DNA from 3 places in the Flavimobilis soli genome. Region 3 is predicted to be linked to each of the others. Evidence: riboswitches for the same ligand, from Rfam matches in the RefSeq annotation. Region 3 holds a riboswitch; each other region holds the start of a gene.
What was found. Region 3 has a riboswitch for S-adenosylmethionine ahead of ATL41_RS09855 (LLM class oxidoreductase). Riboswitches for the same ligand answer to the same signal wherever they lie in the genome.
Positions count from the first base shown of each region.

Region 1: another riboswitch for S-adenosylmethionine. It lies ahead of ATL41_RS09235 (aminotransferase class V-fold PLP-dependent enzyme); the one in region 3 lies ahead of ATL41_RS09855 (LLM class oxidoreductase).
Region 2: another riboswitch for S-adenosylmethionine. It lies ahead of ATL41_RS07825 (methylenetetrahydrofolate reductase); the one in region 3 lies ahead of ATL41_RS09855 (LLM class oxidoreductase).

Region 1 is NZ_PDJH01000001.1:2,029,771-2,039,331, forward strand. It holds gene nirB (nitrite reductase large subunit NirB) at 1-1,740, opposite strand, end outside; gene ATL41_RS09220 (heme biosynthesis protein HemY) at 1,878-2,048, shown strand; gene ATL41_RS09225 (O-succinylhomoserine sulfhydrylase) at 2,215-3,435, opposite strand; gene ATL41_RS09230 (rhodanese-like domain-containing protein) at 3,432-3,854, opposite strand; SAM riboswitch class I at 3,866-3,956, opposite strand; SAM riboswitch class IV at 4,100-4,213, shown strand; gene ATL41_RS09235 (aminotransferase class V-fold PLP-dependent enzyme) at 4,244-5,692, shown strand; gene ATL41_RS09240 (GNAT family N-acetyltransferase) at 5,878-6,660, shown strand; gene ATL41_RS09245 (GNAT family N-acetyltransferase) at 6,737-7,369, shown strand; gene ATL41_RS09250 (MaoC/PaaZ C-terminal domain-containing protein) at 7,437-8,510, opposite strand; gene ATL41_RS09255 (3-oxoacyl-ACP reductase) at 8,512-9,561, opposite strand, start outside.
Region 2 is NZ_PDJH01000001.1:1,713,750-1,723,310, forward strand. It holds gene ATL41_RS07810 (ROK family protein) at 1-1,104, opposite strand, end outside; gene ATL41_RS07815 (family 20 glycosylhydrolase) at 1,496-2,947, shown strand; gene ATL41_RS07820 (PH domain-containing protein) at 3,031-3,564, shown strand; SAM riboswitch class I at 3,794-3,898, shown strand; gene ATL41_RS07825 (methylenetetrahydrofolate reductase) at 3,915-4,952, shown strand; gene metE (5-methyltetrahydropteroyltriglutamate--homocysteine S-methyltransferase) at 4,972-7,479, shown strand; gene ATL41_RS07835 (DUF2510 domain-containing protein) at 7,626-8,357, shown strand; gene ATL41_RS07840 (hypothetical protein) at 8,456-9,561, shown strand, end outside.
Region 3 is NZ_PDJH01000001.1:2,167,601-2,177,161, reverse strand. It holds gene ATL41_RS09890 (hypothetical protein) at 1-355, shown strand, start outside; gene ATL41_RS09885 (RNA polymerase sigma factor) at 652-1,203, shown strand; gene ATL41_RS09880 (hypothetical protein) at 1,200-2,432, shown strand; gene ATL41_RS09875 (aspartate aminotransferase type Ic) at 2,656-3,927, opposite strand; gene ATL41_RS09870 (HAAS signaling domain-containing protein) at 4,046-4,759, opposite strand; gene ATL41_RS09865 (PadR family transcriptional regulator) at 4,759-5,124, opposite strand; gene ATL41_RS09860 (MFS transporter) at 5,190-6,443, opposite strand; gene ATL41_RS09855 (LLM class oxidoreductase) at 7,024-8,001, opposite strand; SAM riboswitch class IV at 8,362-8,469, opposite strand; gene ATL41_RS09850 (DEAD/DEAH box helicase) at 8,615-9,561, shown strand, end outside.

The sequences.
Region 1 (9,561 bases), 140 kb from region 3:
GGAGTAGGTGCCGTCCTTCTGCATGTTGGCGAGGACGTGGTCGTTCGTGTCCTGGAGGGACGCCTGGTCGCGCTCGAGCACGTGACCGATGCCGAGCGAGGAGAGGATCGAGGCGACGACGGGCTTGCAGATGACGCACCCGCGCCCACGCCCGTGCGCGGCGACGATCTGCGAGAAGGTCCGCAGACCCTCCGCCTGGACGAGCGCGAAGAGCTCCTGGCGGGACATCGCGAAGTGCTCGCACATCGCTCGCGACACCTCGACGCCGGACGCCTCGAGCTGCGTGTTGACGAGCTTCGTCAGGAGGGGCACGCACGAGCCGCAGACCGTGCCGGCCTTGGTGCACTTCTTGACCTCGGCGACGCTCGTGCACCCGTGGTCGGTCACGGCACCGCGAACCGTGCCCGCGGTGACGTTCGCGCACGAGCAGACGACGACGTCGTCGGGCACGTCGGCGCTCGGGGCGGCTGCGCCGCCCTCCGGGGCGAGGAACGCGCTCGGGTCCGCGCCGAGGGCGCGGCCGAGCATCGGCCGCAGCGACGGGTAGAGCGACGAGTCCCCGACGAACACCCCGCCGAGGAGGGTGCGTGCGTCGTCGGACACGACGAGCTTCTTGTACGTCTTGGCGACCGGGTCGGCGAACGTGACCTCGAGCGCGCCGGGGGTGAGCGCGAAGACGTCGCCGAACGACGCGGCCTCGACCGGGACGCCGTCGTGCGTGACGCCCTTGAGCTTCGTGCCGTCTGGCGCGGGCGTGTAGACCGCGTCGCCGCCGAGGAGCTGGTCGACGACGACGTCAGCCATCGCGTTGCCGGGAGCCACGAGGCCGGCGCACTCGCCGTCGTGCGACGCGACCTCGCCGATCGCCCAGATCGCCGGGTCGGACGTGCGGCACGTGGGGCCGACGACGACGCCGCCACGCTCGCCGATCGCGAGGCCGCACTCGCGGGCGAGCCGGTCGCGCGGGCGGATACCGGTCGAGAACACGACGACGTCGACGTCGAGCGTCGAGCCGTCGGAGAGGACCATGAGGCCGACCGGTCCGTCGGGTGCCGCGACGAGGCGGGTCGCGCCCGTCCCTGTGCGGACGGTGACGCCCATGTCCTCGATCAGGACGCGCAGCGCCTCGCCTCCGCCGTCGTCGAGCTGGACGCTCATGAGGCGGTCGGCGAACTCGACGACGGTCGCGGTGGCGCCGAGGTCCTGCAGGGCGGACGCGGCCTCGAGCCCGAGGACGCCACCGCCGACGACGGCGCCGCGCAGCGGCCGGTCGAGCGTGGTCGCGCGGTCAGTGACCCAGGCCCGAAGCCCGACGACGTCGTCCATCGTGCGGTAGCTGAAGACACCAGTGAGGTCGGTGCCCTCGGTACGGGGCGTCCAGGCCCAGGAGCCGGTCGCCAGGACGAGCGTGTCGTACTCGAACGTCTCGCCGGAGCGCGTCGTGACGGACTGGGCGTCCCGGTCGATCGACGCGACGGCGTCGCCCGTGCGCAGCGTGACGTGCGGGTCGTCCCAGACGCTCGGGGCCATCGCGAGCTGCTCGGGGGAGCGTCCGCCGAAGAACTCGGAGAGGTGGACACGGTCGTACGGCAGGTGCGCCTCGTCGCCGAGCACGGTCGCTGACCAGGTCGCCTCGCCGGGGGCGCGGGAGACGAGCTGCTCCACGAGCCGGTGGGCGACCATGCCCGCGCCGACGACGACGATGCGCCCGGGGGAGGCGGGGGCGTTCTGCTCGGACATGGCGGGCCTTCTGCTCGGCGGTCTCTCGTCGTCGTCAGTCTCGCCGTCGATCTGCGCGCAATGGTGGGACCTTTGGACGGGCGGCGCCGTGAAAATCACCCCTGGGCGGGCGGTCGTCCGCGGCGTACGGTGGTGCCATGAGCGACGAGACGGTGGTGCCTGAGCCTGAGCGCGCTGCGGCGCGCTTCGCGGAGCTGCCCGAGCGGATCGACCCGGACAGCTACGTCGAGGGTGTCGACGTGTCAGACGTGCCTGACCCCGAGTTCGGTCGCGACCCGAACAAGGAGTGGATGCTCAAGTACGTCTGAGGCCGCCGGCGTCCGCCGGTCGCCACGAGGCGCGTCGCGCGACGCAGGGCTGTCCGCGCGAGGTAGGGGCGTGCGCGCGACGTAGGGGCGTGCACGCGACGTAGGGCCGTGCAGACCCCTGTCTCGCGTGCGCGCCCCTACCTCGACGCCGCCGACGCCTGCCGCGTCACGCCTTGAGGGCCTGCTCGACGTCGTCGAGCAGGTCGAGCGGGTCCTCCAGCCCGATGCTCAGCCGCACCGTCGACTCCGCCATGCCGACCGCTGCGCGGCCCTCGGGGCCGAGCTTGCGGTGCGTCGTCGTCGCCGGGTGCGTGATGAGGCTCTTCGCGTCGCCGAGGTTGTTGGAGATGTCCACGACGCGCAGCGCGTCGAGGAAACGGAACGTACGCTCCTTGACCTGGTCCGGCGATGCCGAGCCCGGCACCTCGAGGTCGAACGTGACGACGGTGCCGCCGCCCGTCTGCTGGGCCCGTGCGAGCGCCACCTGCGGGTGCGAGTCGAGGAACGGGTAGTAGACCCGACCGATGCCCGGCAGGGACTCGAGCGCCGTCGCGACCTGGAGTGCGGCGTCGGACTGGGCGCGGACGCGCAGCGAGAGCGTCTCGAGGCCTTTGAGCAGCACCCACGCGTTGAACGGGGAGAGCGACGGGCCGGTGTGGCGGACCATCGTCTGCACGGGCCCGTCGATGTAGTCGGCGCTGCCGAGGATCGCGCCGCCGAGCACGCGGCCCTGCCCGTCGATGTGCTTCGTCGCGGAGTACACGACGACGTCGGCGCCCAGCTCGAGCGGTTTCTGCAGGACGGGCGTCGCGAAGACGTTGTCGACGACGACGGTCGCCCCCGCGCGGTGCGCGAGGTCGGCGACGGCGCGCACGTCGATGATGTCCTGCATCGGGTTCGACGGCGTCTCGAAGAAGACGACGTCCGCGGGCGTCGCGAGCGCCTCCTCCCACTGGGAGAGGACGTGCCCGTCGACGTAGTCGGTGTGCACGCCCCAGCGGGCGAAGATCTCGTCGAAGATCGTCAGGCTCGACCCGAAGAGCGCGCGGGCGGCGACGATCCGGGAGCCCTGTCCGACGATCGCGGCGAGCGCCGTGAAGACGGCGGACATGCCGGTCGCGGTCGCGTAGCAGCCCTCGGCGCCCTCGATGAGGCGCAGCCGCTGCTCGAAGGTGTGGACGGTCGGGTTGCCGTAGCGGGAGTAGATGAAGCGGTCGGCCTCACCCTTGAAGGCGGCCTCGCACTCGGCGGCGGAGCCGTACACGTATCCCTGCGTCAGGTAGATGGGCTCGCTCGTCTCGTGGAACCCGGAGCGCTCGATGCCGCCGCGGACCGAGACGGTCGCGGGACGCCAGGATGCGGGGACCTCACGGGGCCCCGCGGTCACCGGGCGGCCTCGTCGATCGTGGTGGTCGGGAGACCGGCGTTGCGCCAGCCGTCGATCGTGCGGGCGCCGGTCGCGTCCTGGGCGCCCTCGAAGCCCTGGAGGACGTTGCGGGCGTCGGCCCAGCCGGCGGCCGTCGCGGCCTGGGCGGCGGCGACCGAGCGGACACCGGAGCGGCACAGGAACAGGACGGTCGCGTCCTTCGCGACGCCTGCGGCCTCGAGCTGGGCGAGGAACTCGGTGTTGGGTCCCCAGGCGGTGTTCCACTCGACGAACCGCGCGGCCGTGCGGGCGGCGCTCGTGTCGGGGACGCCGATCGTGCGCCACTCGTCCTGCGTGCGGACGTCGACGAGGATCGCGTCGGGTGTCGTGGTGATCAGCTCCCACGCGGCCTCGGGGGTGACGTCTCCTGCGTAGCTCATGGCGTTCTCCGTTCGCATCGAACGTGGCGGTAGCACCCTCGTCCTGCTGGGGGGTTGCTGCGGCGTCGTCGTGCCACGTCACTCGGCCGCTCTGGATGGTGAGGGGATCGTACCCTCCCGGCAGGGGTGCTGCCGAGGCCGTTGCGAATGGCGAGATTCCGCGGTTCCCGAGCGCGGGTCTCAGAAACTGGCATCGCGTCTCAGATGTTGACGCGCCTCCAGGGGCGGTGGCACGATGTCCGCACGGTCATGAGTGCCAGCGCAAAACCCCGGTTTGCTGGCCGGCAACCCTCCTCTCGCGGCGGGGTGCCCCGGGTGACGACCAGGCTGCGGTCGACCGACCGCGGCAAGCGCGGGCGCACAGCGCCCAGTCTCTGAAGGGCCCTGCCATGTCGATCGCCAGCACCACCTGTCCTGAGAACCGCACCGACGTGACGGACGAGCCCGCGCTCCTGCCCGTCGTCGGCCGCGACACCCTCGTCCCGCTCGTCGACGGACGTAACGTCACCTACGCGAACCTCGACGTCGCCGCGTCCGCACCCGCCCTCGAGTCCGTCGCCGCGCGCGTCGCGCAGGCGCTCCCGCTCTACGCGAGCGTCCACCGCGGCGCCGGCTACCTGTCCCAGGTCTCGACCGCGCTCTACGAGGCGTCCCGCCGCACCATCGGCGCGTTCGTCGGGGCACGCGAGCACGACGTCACGATCATCACGCGCAACACGACCGACTCGCTCAACCTCCTCGCGGGCTGCGTGCCCGCGACGGTCGGGGAGGGGCGCGTGCTCGTCCTCGACGTCGAGCACCATGCGAACCTCCTGCCCTGGGCCGCCGCGCCCGGCGGCGCCGCGGTCCTCGCGGGAGCGTCGAGCGTCGCCGCGACGCTCGACGCGCTGCGCGCCGAGCTCGCCGCCCGCCCGTACGCGCTCGTCGCTGTCACGGGCGCGTCCAACGTGACGGGCGAGGCCCTGCCGGTCGCCGACGTCGTCACGCTCGCCCACGCCGCAGGGGCGCGCGTCGTGCTCGACGGCGCACAGCTCGTCCCGCACCGCGGCGTCGACATCGCCGCGCTCGACGTCGACTACGTCGGCTTCTCCGGTCACAAGACCTACGCGCCGTACGGCGCGGGCGCGCTCGTCGGCCGCCGCGACTGGCTCGACGCCGGCACGCCGCACCTCGCGGGCGGCGGCGCGGTCCGCGCCGTCACCCACTCCGAGCCCGACGTCCCGGCGGCCGGCGCCGCGTCGGCGACATGGGCGCTCGCGCCCGCCCGCCACGAGGCCGGCTCGCCCAACGTCATCGGCGCGGTCGCGCTCGCGGCCGCGTGCGAGGAGCTCGCCGCGCTCGACCCCGCCGCGCTGCACGCGCACGAGGCGCGCCTGCGCGCCCGGCTCGTCGAGGGGCTCTCCCAGATCCCGGGCGTCGAGGTGCTGCGCGCGTGGGACGACGCCGTCGACCCGGTGGGCGTCGTGACGTTCGTCGTCGAGGGGCACGACCCCGGCCTCGTCGCCGCCTACCTGTCGGCAGAGCACGGCATCGGCGTGCGTGACGGGAAGTTCTGCGCGCACCCGCTCCTCGCCCGCCTGGGCCACCGGTACGGCGCGGTGCGCGCGAGCGTCGGTGTGGGGACGACCGGCGAGCACGTCGAGCGGCTGGTCACGGCCCTCGCGAGCTATGTCCGCGAGGGCACCCGGGCCGACTACGCGGTGCAGGACGGGTGCTGGGTCGTCCGCGACGACCGGCGCCCCCTCCCGGACGTCTCCGGGCTGTCCGGTCTGGTCGCGACGGCGGCCGTCGCGAACGTCGCGCTCGCGGGCGGGTGCGGCGCTCCGTCCGAGGCGTGAACGCGGCGTCCGTCAAGGGTGTTTCCGGGGCGGTTCCCGGGCCGTCCGTCGAGGTGATGTGAGTCGCAAGGTTCCCGAGGTGAGGGGCGGAAAACCGCCACTCGCGAAGGGTGGTCGCCTGGCGTTCGCCCACAGGTCACACGGCAGGTGTTGGCGGTGTCCCTGACGCGTGTTTTCATTCTCGCGTGGAGCACGACATCACCCTCTCGGGGCACGGTTTTCGCCTCGAGCCGCTGACGCACAAGCACGTCGGCGACCTTGCTGCCATGGTCGATCCCGACCTGTGGGCAGGCATGGCCACACCTATGCCGGTGGGCGAGGTCGGGCTGATGAACTACATCGAGGACTCGCAGGCTCTCGAGGGCTGCTACGCGTTCGCGGTCGTCGACGAGGTGAGCAACGAGGTGCGTGGCTCGACGGCGCTCGTCGACCACCAGGGCGCCGCTCGTCGCGTCGAGATCGGCCGGACGTTCTACGACCGCGCCGTCTGGGGTCGCGTCGTCAACCCGGTCTGCAAGTTCCTCCTCCTCGAGCACTCCTTCGAGCGTCTCAGGGTGCACCGCGTCCAGCTCCGCGCCGACGCCCGCAACGTCCGCTCGCTCGCCGCGATCGAGCGGCTCGGCGCGACCCGCGAGGGCACGCTGCGCGGCTTCCGCGACGGCCAGGACGGGTCGCGCGTCGACTCGGTCGTCTTCTCGATCCTCGCCCCCGAGTGGCCCGTCGTACGCGAGGGCCTGCTCGCGCGGATCGACCCGCTGCGCGCGATCGCCGGTCTGGGCGGCCCCGACGCGACCGCGCTCCTCGACGCGAACGGCCCCACGCCGCTCGCCGCCGTCGGCGCGTCCGTCCCCGAGCTGGGCATGGCCGAGGAGCCGAGCCTGGAGCTGGCCGGTGACCAGCCGCCCCTCGGTGCACGTCGAGGGCGCGCGCCCCGCGGACGCCTCGCGCGCCGCCGTCGCCTGCGCTGACCGAGGCGAGGCCGGCCACGGACGGGCCGTGACAAATCTCGAGCCGCGACCGCGCCGCGCGACCTAGTGTGGGCGGATGGAAAAGCTCGTCCTGTCAGGTCACGGAGTCCGGCTCGAACCCCTCGAGAAGCGACACGCTCACGACCTGAGCGGCCTCGTCGACGCGGGGATGTGGCACGGCATGACCGTGCCGCTGCCTGACACTGCTGACGCGATGGTCGCCCACCTCGAACGGCTGGCGGCCGGCGGAGCCGTCGCGTTCGCCGTCGTCGACGCGACCGCGGGAACGGTCGCGGGCGTGACGGCGTTCTACGACGTCGCGCACGACGTCAGGCGCGTCGAGATCGGGCACACGTTCTACGGCCGTCGCTGGTGGGGGACGCACGTGAACCCGGCCGCGAAGCTGCTCCTGCTCTCGCAGGCGTTCGACGTGTGGGGGATGGAGCGCGTCGCGCTCCGGGCCGACGTCCGCAACACCCGCTCGCTCGCCGCGATCCGACGCCTCGGCGCGCAGCCTGAGGGCGTGCTGCGGAGCCACCGGGTGGCCTTCGACGGCACGCGCTCGGACACGGCGTACTTCTCGATCCTGCGTTCGGAGTGGCCGGCGGCCCGCGCCGGTCTCACGGCCCGGCTCGCTGAGCTGGACGCACCGACCGCGCCCACGGTGCCGGTGCGCTACGTGCCGCAGGGCGAGGCCGCGGCGCGCTGACGACACGACAGAAGGGGTGCTGGACCATCGAGGTCCGGCACCCCTTCGGAGCCGTGCGCTGGGCCCGTCAGATCCTGGTGACCGTCCCGGTCAGGTGGGTCTTGCCGCTGCGCGGGCTGCGCGCCGCGTACTCGAAGGAGCCGGACTGCGGCTCGGTGATCTCGACGGACACCGTGCCGGGCAGCAGGACGGGCTTGGCGAACTCGACCGTCCAGTCGTAGGTGTCGCCGCGGCGCGGCCCGACGTCGGACAGCGCCCGCGCGGCCGTGTACATGCCGTGCGCGATCGCCCGCGGGAACCCGAAGGCCTTCGCCGAGAGCGCCGACATGTGGATCGGGTTCCGGTCGCCTGACACGGCGCCGTACTCCCGACCGACGCCAGCAGGCAGCTTCCACACGACCGACCCGACGGGCGCGCCGCTGTCCCGCCCTGCTCCGTGGCTGCCCGTCCCGCCGCCGTCACGCTCCGCCCCTTCGTCGACGTAGGGGTCTGCACTCGAGGTAGGGCCCTGGGAGGCCCTGTCTCGCGTCGAAGCCCCTACCTCGGCGTCAGGAGAGCCGTCGGCGCGGTCGGTACGGTCGGCGCCGCCCGGCGCCCGACCGCCCGCGTGCTTCGCGAGGTACGTCGACACGCCGCGCCACGCGACCTCGCCGTCGACCGAGACCTCCGCGACGACGTCGAGCTGACTGCCGCGACGGTGCGGACGCAGGTCCTGTGTCCACGCCGTCACCTCGAGCTCGTCACCGACCGTGACAGGGCGCAGGAGCGACGCCGAGTTGGCGACGTGCACCATGCCGAGCAGCGGCAGCGGGAAGTCGTCGCGGACCATGACCGCCGTCGCGACCGGGAACGCGAGCACGTGCAGGTACCCCGACGGCAGGGCGTCGGCTCCGGGCTCGCGCAGCAGGTGCTGGTACGTCGTCAGGTGGTCGACGTCGACGCGGAGCCCGTTCGCGCGGTACGCGACGGGCGGGAGGGCCGGGGGTCCGCCGCCCCCGCGGCGGACCCCCGGCAGCCTCGTGCGCGCCGAGCCGGCGGCGCCGCGCAGGTACAGCCCGCCGAGCCCGGGCACGTCGGCGAGGGCCTGCACCCTCGTGCCGGACGGCGGGCCCGCGATCGTCCGGGACCGTGGCGCGGTCATGTCAGGCCCCCACCAGGTTCTGCCCGCAGACGCGCAGCACCTGGCCGTTGACGGCCCCGCCTGCGGGCGACGCGAGGAACGCGATCGCCTCGGCGACGTCGGACGGGTCACCGCCCTGCTGCAACGAGTTGAGGCGCTTGGCGACCTCGCGCGTCGCGAACGGGATCCGCGCCGTCATCTCCGTGACGATGAAGCCCGGCGCGACCGCGTTGACGGTCCCGGTGCCGCCGCTGGCCGCCGCGAGGAGCGGCGCGGTCGCACGCACCATGCCGATGACGCCAGCCTTCGACGCGCCGTAGTTCGTCTGCCCGCGGTTGCCCGCGATGCCCGACGTCGACGCGAGCGACACGATGCGCGGCGCGTCGCGGAAGTGCTCGGACGCGAGCAGCTGCTCGTTGATCCGGAGCTGCGCGGCGAGGTTGACCGCGAGCACCGACTCCCACGTCTCGGGCTTCATGTTCGCGAGCAGCTTGTCGCGCGTGATGCCCGCGTTGTGCACGACGACGTGCAGCCCGCCGTGCCGCGCGATCGCGTGCTCGATGATGCGGCTGCCCGCGTCGGGCGCGGTGATGTCGAGCTGGAGCGCGGTGCCGCGCACCTCGTTCGCGACCTTGGCGAGGTGCTCGCCCGCGGCCGGCACGTCGACGAGGACGAGCGCCGCGCCGTCGCGCGCGAGGGTGCGCGCGATCGCGGCACCGATGCCGCGGGCGGCGCCCGTGACGACGGCGACGCGGCCGGCGAGCGGCCGCTCCTCGTCGGAGGTGGTGACGTCGGCGAGGACGGGCGCGTCGCCGATCGTGAGGAGCTGGCCGTCGACGAACGACGACCGCGCGGACAGGAAGAAGCGCAGCGCGGCAAGGACGCCGTCGTCGGCCGGAGTCGTGGACTCGTGCGCGAGCACGAGGCCGTTGGCCGTCGCGCCGCCGCGCATCTCCTTGCCGAGCGACCGCACGAAACCGTCGACGGCCTGGCGGGCCGCTGCCGCGGTGGGCGTCGTCGCGCCCGACGCGGCGCGCGAGATCGTCACGACACGGCCGCCACGGGCCATCTG
Region 2 (9,561 bases), 450 kb from region 3:
GCCGTCGTGCCCGAGGGCGGACATGCGGACGTGCACCTCGTCCTCGCCGAAGGGGCGGGTGTGCGCGACGAGGGTGCTGGCGGTCGACTCGCGCAGGGCGCCGTCGACGAGGTCTTCGGGCCCGGACAGGACGACGTCGTGCAGGCCGAGGGCCTGGACGACGGGGGCGAGGACGAGCCCGAGACGACGGCCTGCGGCGGCGAGCGCCTCGCTCGCCCCGGCGGGCGTGAGGTCGGCGATCTCCGCGCGCAGGCGGGGGACGGCGAGGAACGACTCGAGGCAGCCGCGGCGGCCGCACGAGCACTCCGGGCCGTCCGGGTCGACGGTCACGTGACCGATCTCGCCCGCGGTCCCGAGGGGGCCGCGCAGGAGGTGACCGTCGAGGAGGATGCCGGCGCCGAGGCCGCGGCCAATCTCGACGAAGAGGAGCCCCGCGCCGCCGGTGCGACCGGTCGAGTCCTCGGCGAGGGCGGCGGTGTCAGCGTCGTTGGCGACGTGGACGGCGATGCCGAGCGCGTCGGCCAGGCGGTCGCGCAGGGGCAGGCGCGACCACCTGAGGTTGGGGGCGTTGCGGACGACGCCCTCGGCGTCGACCACGCCGGGGGTGCCGACGCCGAGCCCGAGGACGGTGCCGGGCGCGTCCGCGAGGAGGCGGCGGGCGAGCTCGATCGTGCGGTCGACGGCGTCCTCGCCGCGGTCCTCGCCGAGCTCGAGGTCGTGCTGGACGACGATCGTGCCGGCGAGGTCGACGACGGCGCCGCGCAGGGCGTGCTCGCCGGAGAGGTCGAGGCTCGCGACGTAGGCGCCGGTGGGGTTAATGCCGACGAGGGTGGCGGGCTTGCCCATGCGGGTGCCGGGGCGGGGCCCGAGGTCGACGAGGAGGTCGTCCTCGAGGAGCCCGGCGACGACGTCGGACATCGTCACGCGGGTGAGGCCGGTGAGGCGGGCGAGGTCGGCGCGGGACAGCGGTCCGTGGTCCGCGAGGTTCTGCAGGACGAGCGCGCGGTGGTGCAGGCGTGCGTCGCCCGGGAGGATCTTCGCGGCTGGCGCGGCGATGCGGGTGGTCCCGCGGCGGGCGTCGGTGAGGGGTGTCGTCCTGGCCATGTAGTTAGTACAGTTTACTTACTTAGTTCGGTCAAGAGGTCTCGCTCCCCGCGACCAAATCGTGACCTTCGAGAACATCGCCCCTGTTGCACCGACCCGGCCCGCCCCCCGACCGATAGCCCCCGTGCACTCGTGATCTGTGCACCAGAGCGATCCGTCGCCAGCCACTCGCCCCACCGCCCAGCCACCAGCCCGACCCGCTGACACTTCGCTCGGATGCACACCTCACGTGTGCATCAAGGCGATCTGTCGGCCTGAACCCTCACGACCCAGCCTCCCCCCCCTGACAAATCGCCCCACCGCACACCTCACGTGTGCAGCAGAGGGATCGGTCGCCCAGATGTCCGGCCAGCTCCCGCTCCCGGACCTCCCGACGAGCAAGGATGGACCCATGCCGACGTCGCCAGCCGTCATCCCCGCCCCCCGCACCGTGCACCCCGACCGCGGGACGACCGTCGTCGACCCGCGCACGCTCGCCGCGCTCGCCGTCGCGCTCGAGCCCTGGGCGCCGAACGCCGCCCACGCGCTCCGCGACGCACGGACGGTGGGCCCGCTCGTCGCGCCGTCGGGCAGCGCCGCGACCCCCGCGACCGCATCGCTCGACGCGACCCTCCCGAGCGAGGGCTATGCCCTCGACCTGTCCGACGCCGGCTGGCACCTCCGCGCAGGCGACGCCGCGGGCGCGTTCTACGCCGTGCAGGTCCTGCTCCAGCTCCTCGCCGACTCGCGGCACGACGCCGGCATCACGACGATCCCCGCCTACGCGTGCGAGGACGCCCCGACGTACCCGCTGCGCGGGATCTCCTTCGACGTCGCGCGCCACTTCTTCGGCGTCCCCGACATCGAACGGCTCGTCGACCTCGCCGCGACCTACCGGCTCAACCAGCTGCACCTGCACCTGAGCGACGACCAGGGCTGGCGCCTCGAGATCGAGGGGCGTCCGCTGCTTCTCGAGCGCGCGTCCGCGAACGACGTCGACGGCGGCCCGGGCGGCTACCTCACCCTCGCCGAGTACGAGCACCTGCAGGACTACGCCGCAGCGCGGCACATCACCGTCGTCCCCGAGATCGACATGCCTGGCCACACCCACGCCGCCCAGGTGGCCTATCCCGAGATCAGCCCGGACGGCGAGCCGCGCGAGCCGTACGCCGGCATCGAGGTCGGCTTCTCGAACGTCCACCTGACGTCCGCCGAGACGTGGTCCTTCGTGGACGACGTCGTCGGCACGCTCGCGCGCCACACCCGCGGCCCGCGCCTGCACCTCGGCGGCGACGAGGCGCACACGCTCACGGCCGAGGAGTACGCGGCGTTCGTGGAGCGGCTCGGCATCGTCGTCGCGGAGCACGGCAAGCAGCTCGTCATGTGGCAGGAGGCCGCCCCCGTGCAGCTCCCGGCCGGCACGCTCCTGCAGTTCTGGACGTACGACATCGACACGAGCCACCTCGCCGACCTCGCCCGCGAGCGCGACGTCCGGTTCGTCGCGTCCCCCGCGCCGCACGCCTACCTCGACCTCAAGCACGACGAGAGCCAGGAGCTCGGCCTGACCTGGGCGGGCACGGTCGAGGTGCGCGACGCCTACGAGTGGGAGCCCGCGAGCGTGCTCCCGGGGGTGCCCGCGGACAAGATCGAGGGCGTCGAGGCGTGCCTGTGGACGGAGACCCTGCGGACGTGGGACGACGTCACGACGATGCTCCTCCCGCGCCTGCCCGCCGTCGCGTCCGTCGCGTGGGGGTCGCCGCGCGACACGGGAACGTTCCTCGAGTCGCTCGCCGCGCACGGCGAGCGGTGGGTGCGCGACGGCGTCGCGTTCCACCGGTCGCCGCAGGTGCCCTGGCGGTCCTGACCACGGGCGGCGCGGCAGCGCGGTCGGCGCGCGGCAGGAGGGAGGCCCTGCCCAGCAGGGCCTTCGCGTGGAAGGATGCCGCCATGAGCATCGACAAGACCCTCGGCAACGGCGAGTTCGTGGTCCTGACGACCCGGACGCACCCCAAGGCGCTCTTCAAGCCGTTTCTGCTGTTCCTGCTGGTCGTGGCGGCTTTCGTCGCTGCGCTCGTGTGGTTCCCGGAGAACGACGCGAAGCAGTGGGTCCTGGTCGCCGTCGGTGCGGTCGCGATCGTCACGCTCGTGACGTGGGTGCTGGTGCCGTACCTGCGGTGGCGGCACTCGAGCTATACGTTCACGAACAAGCGCCTGATCACCCGCGAGGGCATCATCACGCGCGTGGGCCGCGACATCCCGCTGTTCCGCATCAACGACTTCACGTACGAGCGCGACCTGCTCGACCGTCTGCTGGGCTGCGGGACGATCGTCGTGTCGGACGCGACCGAGAAGGCCGGCGTCATGCTCTACGACGTGCCGCGAATCGCCGAGGTGCAGCGCGAGCTGTCGAACCTCATCTTCCAGGCTGACGACGGCTCGGACGACGGCGAGTTCCCGCCGGGCGAGCCGCGTCGCCGCTGAGCCCGACGCCCGGGCCGACCGATCGCCCGTGTGCACACTTCTGATGTGCACACGGGCGATCCGTCATTGGGGGCACAGGCCGCCCGTCACACCGATCGCCCGGATGCACACGTGACGTGTGCATCCGGGCGATCCGTCGCAGATGGGGGCCTGCGGCAACCATGGACACTCGATCTCGCCATGCGGACACCTCTTGGGGGCCGTGACTCGCGGCCCTAACCTCGAGTCACAACCATCCAGAGCGGTCGAGAGTCCTGGCTCGTCGACGCCGCAGCAACCCCCCACTACGGAAGCCTCCTGAGGGTGCGGGTGCTAAAGCCAGGTTCGATGGACGTACCTATGGAGGCTTCATGAGCATCGCCGACATCGTCGACTCGTCGGTCCGCCCGACCGTGTCGTTCGAGCTGATGCCCCCGCGCAACCCCGACGCCGCGCCCAAGTTCTGGACGACGGTGCGCCAGCTCCTCACGGCCCGCCCCGACTTCATGTCGGTCACCTACGGCGCGGCGGGCACGGACCGCGCGACGACCCGCGCCGTCGTCACCACCCTCGCCCGGCAGACGCCAGTCCTGCCGATCGCACACCTCACGTGCGTCGGTGCGACGCGCCCACACGTCGCCGAGGTCATCGACGAGTTCCTCGCCTCGGGCGTGCGCTCGTTCCTCGCCCTGCGCGGCGACCCGCCGCGCGACCAGCCCGACTGGCGCCCGCCGTCCGACGGCGTGCACTCGTCGATCGAGCTCGTCGCCCTCCTGCGCGAGGTCGAGGCGAACCGCTGCGACCGCAGCGCGGCGTCTGCCCTGCGCGGCGCAGCGCGACCGCTGACGATCGCCGTCGCGACCTTCCCGGGCGGCAACCGCGCCGCCGGGACCACGCCCGCACAGGAGGTCGAGCACCTCCTCGCGAAGCAGGAGGCGGGTGCGAGCTTCGCGATCACCCAGCTCTTCTACGAGGCGGACACGTACCTGTCGTTCGTCGAGTCCGCCCGCGCGGCAGGCGTCACCATCCCGATCCTCGCGGGTGTCCTGCCCACGACCGACCCGGCGCGCCTGCGGCGCGTCGAGGAGCTCACGGGGGTGCCCGCACCGTCGGCGCTCGTCCGCGAGCTCGAGTCCTTGCCCGACGACGAGGCGCGCCACAGGCGCGGCATCGAGGCGTCGGCGGGACTCGTCTCGGCCGTCCTCGAGGCCGGCGCCCCTGGCCTCCACATCTATACGTTCAACAAGTCACGCCCAGCACTTGACCTGCTCGAGGGTGTCCACCTCGGCGGCGGTTCCACGGGCCCGGCTCCGGCCGGGCTGGCGGAGCCAGACCTGGCCAGCGGGCCGTGGGTCGGGGCAGCACACGCACAGCTGAGCTCGACGAGCGACACCGTCGCCGTCGACTGACCCCGAAGAGAGACGCACCATGACCAACCAGCAGCACAGCCCTGCCCTCGTCCAGGGCACAAACTTCGCATTCCCGGCGGCGACTGTCCTCGGCTACCCGCGCATCGGTCCGAACCGCGAGCTCAAGCGCGCGGTCGAGTCGTTCTGGGCGGGCCGCGTCAGCGCGTCCCAGCTCGAGCAGCAGGCCGCCGAGCTCCGGGCTCGCACGCGCGACCACCTCGTCGCGCTCGGCCTGACCGAGCCGGCCGCCGTGCCGTCGTCGTTCTCGTTCTACGACCAGGTGCTCGACGTCGTCGCGACGGTCGGGGCGGTGCCGCCCCGGTTCGCGCACCTGCGCGCCGCGGACGGCTCGCTCGACCTCGCCGCGTACTTCGCGCTCGCCCGCGGCGACGACGAGGTCGCGCCGCTCGAGATGACGAAGTGGTTCGACTCGAACTACCACTACCTCGTCCCGGAGATCGGTCCCGAGACGGAGCTGCGGCTCGTGAGCGACCGGATCGTCGCGGAGTACGTCGAGGCTCGCGAGGCGGGCGTCGTGACCCGGCCCGTCGTCGTCGGGCCTGTGACGTTCTTGCTGCTCAGCAAGCCGAGCGACGACGCCCCGGCAGGGTTCCGCCCGCTCGACCGGCTCGCCGACCTGCTGCCCGTGTACGCGGAGCTCCTCGGCCGCCTCGCGGCCGCAGGTGCGCCGTGGGTCCAGCTCGACGAGCCGGCCCTCGTGACGGACACGCTCGACGTGCCCGGCGAGCGGGTGCGCACGGCGGTGACGGACGCGTACCGCGCGCTCGCGTCCGACCTCGCCGTGGGCGCGCAGCGCCCGGCGATCCTGCTCGCGGCCCCCTACGGGGACCTCGGCGACAACCTCCCGGTCGTCGCGGCGTCGGACGTCGAGGCCGTGGCCTTCGACCTGGTCAAGGGCGCGTTGCCCAGCCCGGCCGCCCTCCCCGCCCCTTCCAGCGAGTCCGTCACCTCCAGCGAGTCCGTCACCTCCAGCGCGACTGAGTCAGCTGGAACTGACGGACTCACGCCGGGACTGACGGACTCGCCGGCCGAGCAGGTCCGGCCCGCCGACGTCGTGGCCGGGCTTGCGCGCAAGACGCTCGTCGCGGGCGTCGTCGACGGGCACAACGTGTGGCGCGCCGACCTCGGCGCGCGGCTCGCGCAGGTGGAGAAGCTCACCACGCTCGGCGCCCGGGTGACGGTCGGGACGTCGACGTCGCTGTTCCACGTCCCGCACACGACCGCCGCCGAGCCGCAGCTCGACGCGGGCCTTCGCTCGTGGCTCGCGTTCGCCGACGAGAAGGTCCTCGAGGTCGTCACGCTCGCACGCGGCCTGGTCGAGGGCCGCGATGCCGTCGAGACAGAGATCGCCGCCGCGAGCGCCGCTCTCGCCGCCCGCGCGACCGCAGCCGGCGTCCGCGTCGAGGCGGTGCGCGCCCGCACGGCCGGGGTCGCGCCGTCGGACCTCGAGCGCGGTTCCGCGGCCGAGCGCCGCGACACCCAGGCGGCGCGCCTCGGGCTGCCGCCGCTGCCGACGACGACGATCGGCTCCTTCCCGCAGACGACGGACATCCGCGTCGCCCGGGCCGCGCACGCGCGCGGCGAGCTGGACGACGCGCAGTACGACGCCGCCATGGAGGCCGAGATCGCGCGCGTGATCGCGCTGCAGGAGGAGATAGGGCTCGACGTGCTCGTGCACGGCGAGCCTGAGCGCAACGACATGGTGCAGTACTTCGCCGAGCTGCTCGACGGCTTCGCGGTGACGCGCAACGGCTGGGTGCAGTCGTACGGCACGCGCTGCACGCGTCCGTCGATCCTGTGGGGCGACGTCTCACGGCCCGCCCCGATGACGGTCCGCTGGACGCGGTTCGCGCAGTCGCTCACGCCCAAGCCGGTCAAGGGAATGCTCACGGGCCCGGTGACGATCATGGCGTGGTCGTTCGTGCGCGACGACCTCCCTCTCGCGGACACCGCCACGCAGATCGGGCTCGCGCTGCGCGACGAGCTCGCGGACCTCGAGGCGGCGGGGGTCGCGATCATCCAGGTGGACGAGCCTGCGCTGCGTGAGCTGCTGCCCCTGCGGCGCGCGGACCAGGCCGCCTACCTGGACTGGTCTGTGGCGTCGTTCCGGCTCGCGACGTCGGGCGTCCGTGCGGACACGCAGGTGCACACGCACCTGTGCTACTCCGAGTTCGGCGAGGTCATCGGGGCGATCGACGCGCTCGACGCTGACGTCACGTCGATCGAGGCGGCGCGCTCGCGCATGGAGGTACTCGGTGAACTGCGCGACGCGGGCTTCGGCCGCGGCGTCGGGCCGGGTGTGTACGACATCCACTCGCCGCGGGTGCCGTCGGTCGACGAGCTCGGAGAGCTGATCAGCCTCGCGGCGGCTGACGTCGACCCGGGGCTGCTGTGGATCAACCCGGACTGCGGCCTCAAGACGCGCGGTTACGCGGAGGTCGTCCCTGCGCTGACCCACCTGGTTGAGGCGACGCGTTCCGCACGAGGCGCGCTCGTCCGCGCCTGACAGGGAGCGCGCCTCGCTTCCGCGCTCGAGCGTCGGCGCCCGGCACCCTCGACGGGTGCTGGGCGTCAGCGCGCCGGGCTGGCCGTGCGTCGGAGCGCAGGTCGCACCCCAGGAAAGTCTGGAGCCCGGCCGATACGCTGCCGCGTGTGACTACGACCCCACCCCCGCTCCCGGACCCGCCCCACCGCAAGACGGTGACCGCGCCCGACGGCGGCGGCGAGGTCCTCGTCGGCCCTGCCGGCTGGTACCGGCACCCGGAGGGAGGCGAACGCTGGTGGGACGGCACCGCGTGGACCGACTCCGAGCGGTTCGGGGACAAAGTACGGAAGGCCGCCCGACCCGCGACGCCCCAGCAGGCGGCTGAGGACGAGCGGGACCGCGCGTGGGACCGTCGCCGTCGCCGGATCCTCAGGGGCATCGTCGCGGCGATCGTGCTGTGGGTCGTCGGTGCGCTGGCCTTCCAAGCAGCAGCCGAGCGCTTCCCCGCGCTCGAACGCACGACCCCCGGCGAGCGCATCACGGCGTTCCTGCGGGCCCCGCGCGGCGTCGGGTCCGCGGACCCCGCGAAGAGCGGCTGCCCGACGACGGATCGGATGCTCGTCGACCCGTCCTCCCCGGAGGTCGCCCGCTTCCGGGAGGTCAAGGGCTGCGGCGCCGCCGAGGGCTTGGCCTTCGAGAGCGCGGAGGTCGTCACACGCGCGACGGACGGCTCGCCGTCGGGCGTCTACGACGTGACGTTCCGCGAGGTCACGGACCCGGAGCACCCGGACGCCGCGCTGAGCGAGCAGACCGCGCGCCTGACGATCACGGTCGAGAAGGCCTTCCTCGGGTGGAAGGTCGCGTCCGTGGCAGGGCTGCCTCCGCGCGACGCGGGCTGATCCGTTCCTCCGGGCGGCACCAGGAGGCGCAGAGTCACGCCGCCCTCTCACGGCCCCTTCACCCCCGCTGCACGGGCGCCGGTTACCGTGGACAGGACATGACTCTGCCCTCTCGCACCCCTGACTCCACGCCGTCCGAGCCCGCCGTGCCCGCAGCGGGGTCGTCGTCGACCCCCGCGAACGGTGACCACGCCGAGGCGCAGACCCCGCGACCCGTCGCGGACGTCCCCAAGCCTTCCTTCGTGCAGATCGCCGCGTCCGTGCTGACGGCGATCACGTCGACCGTCGCCCTGTCCTACCTCGGTGTGGCCGGCACGCTCATCGGCGCGGCCGTCGCGGCCGTCCTCACCGCCGTCGCGAACTACCTGTACACGCGGTCCCTCGTGCGCACGCGCTACGTCGTCACGACGCTCGCGCCGCGCGTCGTGCGCGTCGGCGACACCGCCGTCCTGCCCGCTGTCCGCGGTGCACGCACGACGGCGGTCGAGCAGACGGTCATCGTCGACGAGGTCCGCGAGACGCAGGCTGCGCACCAGGACGACGCCGCGCAGGCCACGCCTGCGCCGTCGCCGACAGTGTCGTCACCGTCCGCGACGGCGTCCGCCGCGTCGACGCCGAGCGCGCGGACGCCCGAGGAGACGGCGGCCGTCCCGGCGGCAACGTCCACTCCCGACGCTCCGACCGCGGCGGCGACGCCGCCGACGGCACCGGTCGCCGCAGCGCCTGACGCCGCCGCTCCCGCTGCCGCGGCGCAGCGCGCCGCCAGGTCTCCCGAGGCGCTCATGGCGCCCGCGCGTCGCTCGCGCCGCCCGTACGTCGTGACCGCCCTCGTGACGTTCGTGATCGTCATCGCCGCGGTGACCGCGGTCGAGCTGGGCTTCGGCAAGCCGTTGTCGGACGTCGTCCGCGGGCAGGAAGGGTCCGGCACGACCATCTCCGGCGTGCGCCCCAACCGCGGCACGCCCGCGCAGAAGCCGACCCCGACCCCCACGCAGGAGGCGCCTGCGCCGACGGACGAGCCGACGACGGAGCCGACCGAGTCGCCCGAGCCGACGCCCACGCCGACAGACGTGCCGAGCCCGACCCCGACGACGCCCGCGCCCACGGCACCGCCGACCAGCACGCCGTCGCCGACGGACGCCCCGACGCAGACCGCCCCGCCCGTGACCCCGACGCCCGACACGTCCGAGCAGTCCGTCACCGA
Region 3 (9,561 bases):
CGAGACCTTCGTGAACGGTGACGCGGCCACCGAGATCGCGGTCGACCTCATCAACGAGGACGAGCGCGTCTCCTTCCGCGGCAAGCTCGGCAAGGCGATCCAGACGGTCCTCACGCTCGACGGCCGCGTCGTCGGGGAGGTCCGCACGACGACGCTCGAGGAAGTCCCGTCCACCGTCGACCTGGGTCCCGGAGGCTCCGCGAAGACCGCCGCCGGGTTCAGCACCCAGGTGTGCGGCTCCGCCGAGCCGCTCCCCGCCGGGACGTACGAGGTCTGGGCCCAGCTCGAGGTCACCCCGGAGGGCGGCTCGAGCGAGGTCTCGATCGGCCGCCTGGGCTCCGTCAGGATTTCCTGAGACGGCAGTGCAAGACCTGGGCCGCCCACGACACAAGGGGGTAAAGGCAGGCATCGGGCGGCACGCGCAGGGGGCGTGCCGCCCGGGCCCTGCCGACGCCGGACCCCATCCCCCGAGGCCGAGGTCGGCGCGCTGGTCTGATTTCCCCCGAGCCAGACCCGCGCGCCGACCTCGGCGTGGGTCCGCGCCCCTACCGTGATCTCGTCACAGGGCGACCCCAACCTTTTCCGCCTCTCGTTCGTCTGGGCTTGTGACAGCAGGACGGACAGCACGACGACGCAGGCACAGGGGATCTGATGGACGGCTGGGAGCAGGCACTCGACGCGCTCGTGCGGCAACGCCGCAGAGCGCTCACGGCATATGCCTTCCTGCTCTGCTCCGACCTCCGCGAGGCGGAGGACCTCGTCCAGGACGCGCTCGTCTCCGTGTTCGGGGGCCGACGCCTCCCCCACGAGGTCGACGCGCTCGAGGCGTACGTGCGGCGGGCGATCCGCAACACGTACATCGACGGGTTCCGCCGCCGCCGGCACTGGGCGACTCTCCGGCACCTCGTGGTGACACCCGACGTACAGCCGCCGACAGGCGAGTCCACCCCCGACACCGTCCCGGTGCGGATCGACGTCCAGCGTGCGCTCAGCGCACTGGGCCCACGCGAGCGGGCGTGCGTCGTCCTCAGGTTCTACGAGGACATGACGGTCGCGCAGATCGCCGCCGAGCTCTCGCTCGCGGTCGGGACCGTCAAGCGCTATCTCTCCGACGCTGTCTCCCGGCTCGAGGGGATGGTGGGCCCGCTGCCCGCCGCCCACCTCGACGACCTCGACGCGATCACCATCGGAGGTGTGCGATGAACCAGCACCACGGAACCAGCCCTGACCTCCCTGACCTCCTCGAAGCGATCGGCGCGTCCGCCGAGGAGGAGGCAGGGTTCTCGACCCTGTCCGACGACGCGATGATCGCGTCCGTCCGGCGCCGTGCCACCGCGCTGCGCGTCCGGCGCGCCCGCACCCGCAGCATCGCTGCCGTCGCGACCGTGGCCACGGTCGCCGCCGTCGGTGTCGGCATCACACAGTACGCCGGGCGCCTCACCGCAGAACCTGCGGTTCCGGCGTCGCCGGCACCCGAGACCCCGGCCACGTTCCCGGCGTGCGGCACCTCGGTGAGCGGGGCCGCCTGGGGCGATCTGCACCTCGCGGCCGCGACCGGCGCGTCCAGGTCGAACGCGATCCCGGAGATGGTGATCGTCAACGACACCGACGAGGACCTCGTGATCGGGTCGACCGGCTGGGTCAGCTACGCGCTCGTGCGCGACGGCGTCGTCATCGGCACGACGACGCAGACACCGACGCCCTTCCGCGAGGACGTGGTCGGGGCGCGCACGACGTCGGAGCCGCTCTCACCCACGACCCCGACGATGTGTGACGGGTCCGACGCCCCCGAGGGCGAGCCGTACGAGGTCTACGCGTACCTCGACGCCGAGACGGCGGCCTGGTCCCAGGAGACCTGGACGTCGAGCCAGAAGGGCTGGGGCACCGGCACGCCGGTCCGCCTGTGGAGCGCGCCCGTCACGGTGCTCTCCCCGACGACCGGTGCGACGGCCGGCACGACGTTCGCGTGCGACGTTGCTCCTGCGGCGGTGGAGCAGGGCTTCGGTTTCACGGGCCCTGACGAGCTCGGCATGGTCGTCGACAAGGACGACGTCGCGAAGGGCGTCTGGTCGACGACCGTCTCGATCACGAACGCGTCCGACGTCGACTACCTCGCGAACGTGGGCGCCGTCCGCGGCGTCCTCGTCAAGGACGGTCGCGTCGTCGGCAAGCCGCTCGACCTCGCCGCCGACGACGTCGACGAGCAGGTGGACCTCGTCGAGATCCCGTCCGAGGGCAGCGCCGACCGCCCCGCCCTCGTCCCGGTGATGGCGTGCGCCGACGGCGAGAGGCTGGCGTCGGGCACCTACGAGCTGTGGGGCGCCGTCGACCTCGTCCTCAAGGAGGGCCAGAGCCAGGACGCAGCGTGGGCGCCGGACAGCAACGTCCCGGTCACGGTCGTCGACAAGATCGCGGACGTCGTCCTCGACTGACGGCGCGACGCGGCGGTCGGGCGCCGCAGGGGGTCGCGCGACGCACGGGGGCCGCGCGACGCACGGGGGCCGCGCGACGCAGGGGGAAAGCGCAGCGGCCCGGGATCTGGGGGATCCCGGGCCGCTGCGCTGTGTGCCGCTGCGCGCTTTGCTCCGCGGTGCTGTGCTCCGCGGTGCTGCGCGCCGCGGTGTCGGGTGCCCGCCGGTCCGGCGGGCGGGGAGGTCAGGCTGCCTCGGCCGCCGCGAGCAGGACGCACGTCGCGACGCCGTCCATGCACGCCTTGACGTCGTCGAGCGACGGGAAGCTCGGGGCGAGGCGGATGTTCTTGTCCTCCGGGTCCTTGCCATACGGGAACGCGGAGCCGGCCGCGGTGAGCGAGATCCCCGCCTCCTTCGCAAGCTCGACGACGCGCTTCGCGGTGCCGGGCACGACGTCGAGGCTGATGAAGTAGCCGCCCTCCGGGCGCGTCCACGTGGCGATGCCCTTGCCGCCGAGACGCTGCTCGAGGATCTCGAGGACGGCGTCGAACTTCGGGGCGAGGATCTCGCGGTGCTTCGCCATGTGGGCGCGCACGCCGGCGGCGTCCTTGAAGAAGCGGACGTGGCGCAGGTGGTTGACCTTGTCCGGGCCGATCGCCTTGATCGAGTAGTGCTTCTGGTACCAGGCCATGTTCTCGGCGGAGCTGCCGAAGAAGCTCACGCCCGCGCCGGCGAAGGTGATCTTCGAGGTCGACGCGACCGCCCACACGCGGTTCGGGTTGCCCTCCTGCGCCGCGAGGTCGACGATCGGCAGCGCCGGGGCGCCCTCCTCGACGAGCGTGTGCACGGCGTAGGCGTTGTCCCAGACGATGCGGAAGTCGGGGGCGGCCGTCGGCATCCGCAGGAGCGCGCGCGTGACCTCCTCCGAGAAGACGGCGCCCGTCGGGTTCGAGTACGTCGGCACGGTCCACATGCCCTTGATCGTCGGGTCCTGCGCGACGAGCCTCGTGACGGCCTCGACGTCGGGCCCGTCCTCGTTCAGCGGGACCGGGATCATCTCGAAGCCGAGGTGCTCGGTGATCGCGAAGTGGCGGTCGTAGCCGGGCACGGGCGCGAGCCAGCGGACCTTCTCCTCCTTGCCCCAGGGGCGCGGGGAGTCGGGCGTGCCGTAGAGGGTCGCGAACACGATGAGGTCGTGCATGATCTCGAGGCTCGCGTTGTTGCCCGCGACGAGGTTCTCGACGGGGATCGACAGCAGCTCGGAGAAGATCGTCCGCAGCTCGGTGAGCCCCTGCGTGCCACCGTAGTTGCGCGTGTCGAGGCCGGTGCCGTCGCGGAAGTCCTCGCCCGGCAGGGTGAGCATCTCGTTCGAGAGGTCGAGCTGCGCCGGCGCGGGCTTGCCGCGCGTGAGGTCCAGGCTGAGGTTCTTCGCCTTCAGGTCCGCGTACGCGGCCGTGAGGCGCGCGCGCTCCGCGGCCAGCTCGTCGGGGCTCATGGACTCGAACGCTGTGGACATCGCTGACGCCTCTCACCGGCCTGGCCGGGTGGTCGTGTCGTGGTGTGCGGCCGCCGGGCGGGGCGCCGGGCGACCACGTCCGATCCTAGGGGACCGCGACCGTCTCGTGGGGGGAGGTTCAGCGCGCGACGAACCACGCGAACGCGCTGAGCACGACGGCGGCCGCCGGCATCATCCACACGACCGCGTCGACGCGCGGTGCGGGTCGCTCTGCGCCCGGCAGGAGGACGGGGTCGCCCGCACCGAGGGCGCGCGCCTGGACGACGACGCCTGCCGCGAGCAGGGCGACGGCGGCGATGATGCCGACCCACGGGTCGACGTCGGCCACGGGCGACTCCCAGAGCAGCATGGGCAGGACGCTCGCGCTGGCCAGGAGGCCAGCGCCGATGCTCCACGGCCAGGGCCGTGCGAGCACGTGGCGCAGCAGCTGGTCGTGCCACGTCGCGACGGCGGCGAGGACCGCGAGGGTGACAGCGAGGGTCGTCACGGCGCCGGCGGTGATCGGCAGGCGTCCGCCGGTCGCGAGCGTGCCGACGGCCTGCGGCGCGAGGAGCAGACCGGCGATCTGCAGGCCGCTGCCGACGAGGGTGCGACGCACGCCCGCCTCGTCGGGCTCGCTCGGCAGGTCGAGGCTGTCCGCGTACCCGGTCGGGTCGCCGAACGCCTCGAGGGCGGTCTCGCCCGAGTCGGCGCAGTGCGCGTCGACCTCCGCGAGGGCGTCGCCGATGCGGTCGCCGGGGACGTCACGCAGCCGGAGCCGGACGACGAAGTCGTCGACCCAGGCGGCGTCGAGGTGGGGTGCGAGGGACGTCGGGTCGGGGGCGTGTGCCATCAGAGCACCTCCGGGGTCGGGTCCGGTCGGTCCGCCGCAGGCGCGAGGATCGAGCGGGTCGTCGTCGTGAACTGCTCCCAGCGGGCGGTCGCGTCCGCGAGCGCGGTGCGGCCTGCCTCGGTGAGCTCGTAGAACTTGCGCCCGGGGCCGCCCGCGCCGGCGCGCCACTCGACGGTGACGTAGCCGGAGGACTCCATGCGCCCGAGGAGCGGGTAGAGGGTGCCGCCCTTCAGGCGGCCGAGGCCGAGGTCGGCGAGGCGCTCGGCGATCGCGTAGCCGTACGTGGGGCCGTCGGCGAGGACGCGCAGCACGCACGGCTCGAGGACGCCACGGAGCCACTCGGCGGGCCATGCGTTCTCGGACATGACTAGAACGTATCGCTACCTAGTCAGACTGTCTACCTACCAGCTCGAGGGGCCGTGCCGTCCGGTCAGCGCCCCGCGCGGCGCTCCACCAGGACGTTCACGCCGCCCAGCACGAGCAGCAGCCCCGCAGCCGCGAGCGGCAGCCACATCGCCGCGGGCGCGCCCACGCGCTCCGCGACCTGGCCCGTCAGCGCCGACGCGAGCGCCTGCGCGAGGCTCAGCGCCGCCGTCGCGAGCGTCATCGTCGTCGCCGCACGCCCGACCGGGCTGCGGTCCGACGCCATGCTCAGCAGCGTCACGAGCACCGGGCCCACACCCATGCCCATGAGCAGCAGTGCGACCGTCGGGCGCGCCGACACCCCGAGCTGCGCGTAGAACGCAGCCGACGCCGCGATCACGACCGCGAAGCCCACCCAGCGCCACCGCGCGACGAACGCGCGCGGCAGCGCCGCCGCCCCGAGCGCGAGCGTCGCGGACGTCAGACCCATCGCGCCGTACAGCAGGCCGGCGTCGTCCGCGCGACCCTGCGCACCCATGTGCGCGGTGAGCGACGTCAGCGTCGCCCCGAAGAAAAGACCGACCGCGAAGGCTCCCGCGACGACGACGAGCACGCGGGCGCGGACGACCTCGCGCAGCGGGGCGCGCTCGGCGTCGTGCGCCGCGTGCGCCCGGACCGCGCCCGTCGGGTGCAGCGCGAAGGCGACGACCGCCGTCAGGCTCAGCGCGGCCGCGGTGACGAGCGGCAGCCACGGCGCGATCCACGCCGCGAGCAGGCCGACGAGCACGGGCCCGACGACGAACGCCGTCTCGTCGACGGCCGACTCGTACGACATGACCCGCGCGAACGCCTTGACCCGGCGGTTCGGCGCGAGGCGCTCGCCCACGAGCGTCACGAGGCGCGTCCGCGACAGCGGCGCGACCTGCGGGACAGTCGCACCCGCGAGGAACGAGCACGCGACGACGGCCCAGCTCGGCACGCCCTGCCCGACGGCGAACGCGAGAGCGAGCACCGCGACGACGTTCGCGAGAGCGACCGCGGGAAGGACCGTGCGCTGTCCGCGGCGGTCGACCGTCGCCCCGACGACCGGCCCGGCGATCACGACGCCGACGCCGACCGCACCCGCGGCGAGGCCGCCGAGGGCGACCGACCCGGTCATCGCGACGACGTACGTGAGGACGCCGACGACGACCATCGCGAACGGGAGACGCGCGACGAAGGCGAGGGGATAGTAGCCGAGGCCGGTCGCGGCGATCAGGGTGGGGACGTGCTCGGTGCCGGCCGCGGTGGCGTCGGGGCGCGCGGGCGTGACGATGCTCAACTCAAGTGCTCCTAGAAAGGTCTGGCTGGTGCCGCCTTGCTACGAGGAGCAGGTGATGCACGCCGTGGGTGGGCCCGTGCCGCGGTGGCGACGGGCTCACGCTCGATCGGGTGCCGATGGGCACCGTCGTCGACGTTAGCACGCACGTACCAGAACGCGCCCGGCTTGTGAGCGACCCCACCCACCAGCGCAGACAGCCCCTCCGGCTGCGGTGTGGCGCCCCACTGACGCCGCCCGCCGCCGCGGGGCCCTTCCCGGACGCGCCCGGTGCGAGCTCGCCCGACCGATCGCTGCGTGGCACGCCACAGGTGTGCACCAGGGCGGTCCGTCGCTCACCCGTCCCGACCGATCGCTCCGTTGCACGCCACAGGTGTGCACCAGGGCGATCCGTCGCTCCCCCGTCCCGACCAATCGCTCCGTTGCACGCCACAGGTGTGCACCAGGGCGATCCGTCGCTCCCCCGTCCCGACCAATCGCTCCGTTGCACGCCACAGGTGTGCACCAGGGCGATCCGTGGGGGCCCCTGGACACGACGACGCCCCGCCCGGAGAGGACCGGGCGGGGCGTCGGACGAGCGAGGTCAGACGCCGGCGAGGGCCTCCACGCCCGACGGCGTGAGCGCGAGGGACTCGCGCAGCGTCGCCCCCGGGTACTCGCGGCGGAACAGGCCGCTCGCCCGGAGCGCCGGCACGACGCCGTCGACCAGGCCCGCGACGTCCGCGACGAGGGACGACGGCGTCACGACGAAACCGTCGACGGCGCCCGCCGCGAACCAGGCCTCCGCGAGCTCGGCGAGGTCGAGCGGCGTGCCCACGTGGATGAGCGAGTCGGAGTGCTGCGCGACGACGTCGGTCCCCTCGAACGCGTCGAGCAGCTCGACGCGCGCCTGCGCGCTCTCCGCGTCGGGACCCGTGACGGCGTAGACGTCGACGAGCGCGAGGACGTCGTCGGCCGAGCGGCCGGCCTCGACGGCGATCGTGCGGGCCCGACGGCGCTGCTCGAGCGCCGAGTCCAGGTCCGTCGCCGCGATGCGCAGGACGTCCGCGTGGCGGGCAGCGCGCTCGAGCTGCGCATCCGTGCGGACGCGCACGACGGTCGGCGCGACCGACGAGACCGCTCGCGTCACCGCCGTCACGGCACGGTCGGGCGCGCTGCCGTCGACCTGCCAGCCGGCGCGGCCGCCGGACACGCGGCTGATCGTCTGCAGCGCGGTCGCGACGTGCTCCGGGTCGGTCGCCTCGGGCGAGATCGTCGCGACGAGGCCGACGCCGCGCGTCGTCTTGCCGAGGCGTGACGCGACGACCGCCGCGTCGAGGCGGCCGCGCAGCAGCCCGACGGTCTCGGGCTGGAGGCGGAAGGTGTCGTCGATCGCGACGAAGTCGAGCGTGCCGCGCTGCGCCGCGGCGACGAGGTCGGCGAGCCGCTCGGCGTCGAACGCGCTCGCGAACGACGCGACGGGGACGCGGCTCGTGACGCGGCGGGCGCCGGCGCTCGTGAGGTCGATGCCCAGGTGGATCTGACGGTCGGTGGTGCTGGTGCGGGTGGTGCTCGAGGTCATGGCTTTCGCTCTCTGCGTGACGGCGGCGCGCAGCACCGACCCCACGGACTCACGTCGTCGTGTGGGACGGTGCGCAGCGTGCGCCGAGGTGACTGCAACGGCCGGGGGCTCTGAGAGCCGGCATCGGCGGTGTCCGGTGAAGGACGGTCAGGCGCCGTCGTCCGCGCCCGGGGCGCGGCGGCGGTCGCCGGCAGAAGGTCCGCGCTGGGCGGACCTCAGCGGGTCAGTCGCGGTGACAACAGGCGACGGACCCGCAGGGCATACAGGCCATACACATCACCGGGGCGAGCGAGATCGACGCGGGGGTGCGAAGCCGTCCTGCCATCATCGTGCGTGTCTCCTGTCCGAACCGCTCTCGCGGCTGCGCTCTTGCACCGAGGGTCGGTGCCAGGTCCTCACCCGGAGCACCCCACCGCGCGGGAGGGTTGCTGACCAGCGAGCCGGGGCTTGTCGCTGGTACTCGTGACCTTGTCCTGTCGAGTCCTTCCAGAGCCTGGCTTTTCACCCTGCGTTCCGGAATTACTGCGCAATCTAGGCGGGGCTTCCAGGGGTGTCAACAGGTGTCCACGCCTGGATCACTGGGCGGGCACGGACCGGGTGCGAGGATTGGCCCGTGCCCGCACCCGACCTCCTCGACGTCCTCCTCGCCGGGGGTCGTCGTGCCGAGAGCGCGACGCACATCGCCCACCTGCTCGCCCGCGAGGGCGTCCACGCGGACTGGCCTCGGTGGGCGGACCCGGCGCTCGTCGCCGGGTACCGCGCGCTCGGCGTCGAGCGTCCGTGGCGCCACCAGGTCGAGGCGGCCGACGCCGCGTGGCACGGACGGCACACCGCGCTCGGCACGTCGACCGGGTCGGGCAAGTCCCTCGCCTTCTGGCTCCCGGCCCTGACGTCCGTCCGGGCCGACAGCCTGGCCGCCGCCGAGGGCACCGCCGCGTTCAGCCGCATCGAGAACGTCCGCTCCCGCGGCTCGGTGCTCTACCTCTGCCCGACGAAGGCCCTCGCCGCGGACCAGCTCAGCGGCGTCGAACGCCTCCTGCGCGCCGCCGACGTGCGCGACCTGCGCGTCGCGACGTGCGACGGCGACACACCGTTCACCGAGCGCCGCTGGGTCCAGGACCACGCCGACGCCGTCCTGACCAACCCCGACTTCCTGCACTTCTCGATGCTCCCCGGCCACGCCCGCTGGGTGCGGTTCCTGCGGTCGCTGCGCTACGTCGTCGTCGACGAGGGGCACGCGTTCCGCGGCGTGTTCGGGGCGCACGTCTCGCTCGTGCTGCGCCGGCTCAAGCGGCTGTGCCAGCACTACTCGGGCGGGCCCGGCCCCGTCTTCCTCGTCGCGTCCGCGACGACCGCCGAGCCCGCGCGCAGCGCCGCGCGCCTCGTCGGCGTCGACGAGAGCGACGTCGTCGCCGTCACCGCAGACACCGCGCCGTCGGGCACGCGCACGTTCGTGCTGTGGGAGCCGCCCGAGCTCCCACCCGTCGACTCCGGGCTCGAGGGCTTCCAGGTCGTCGCGCCGTCCGGCGTCGGGCCCGACGGCGCGACCACCGGCACCGA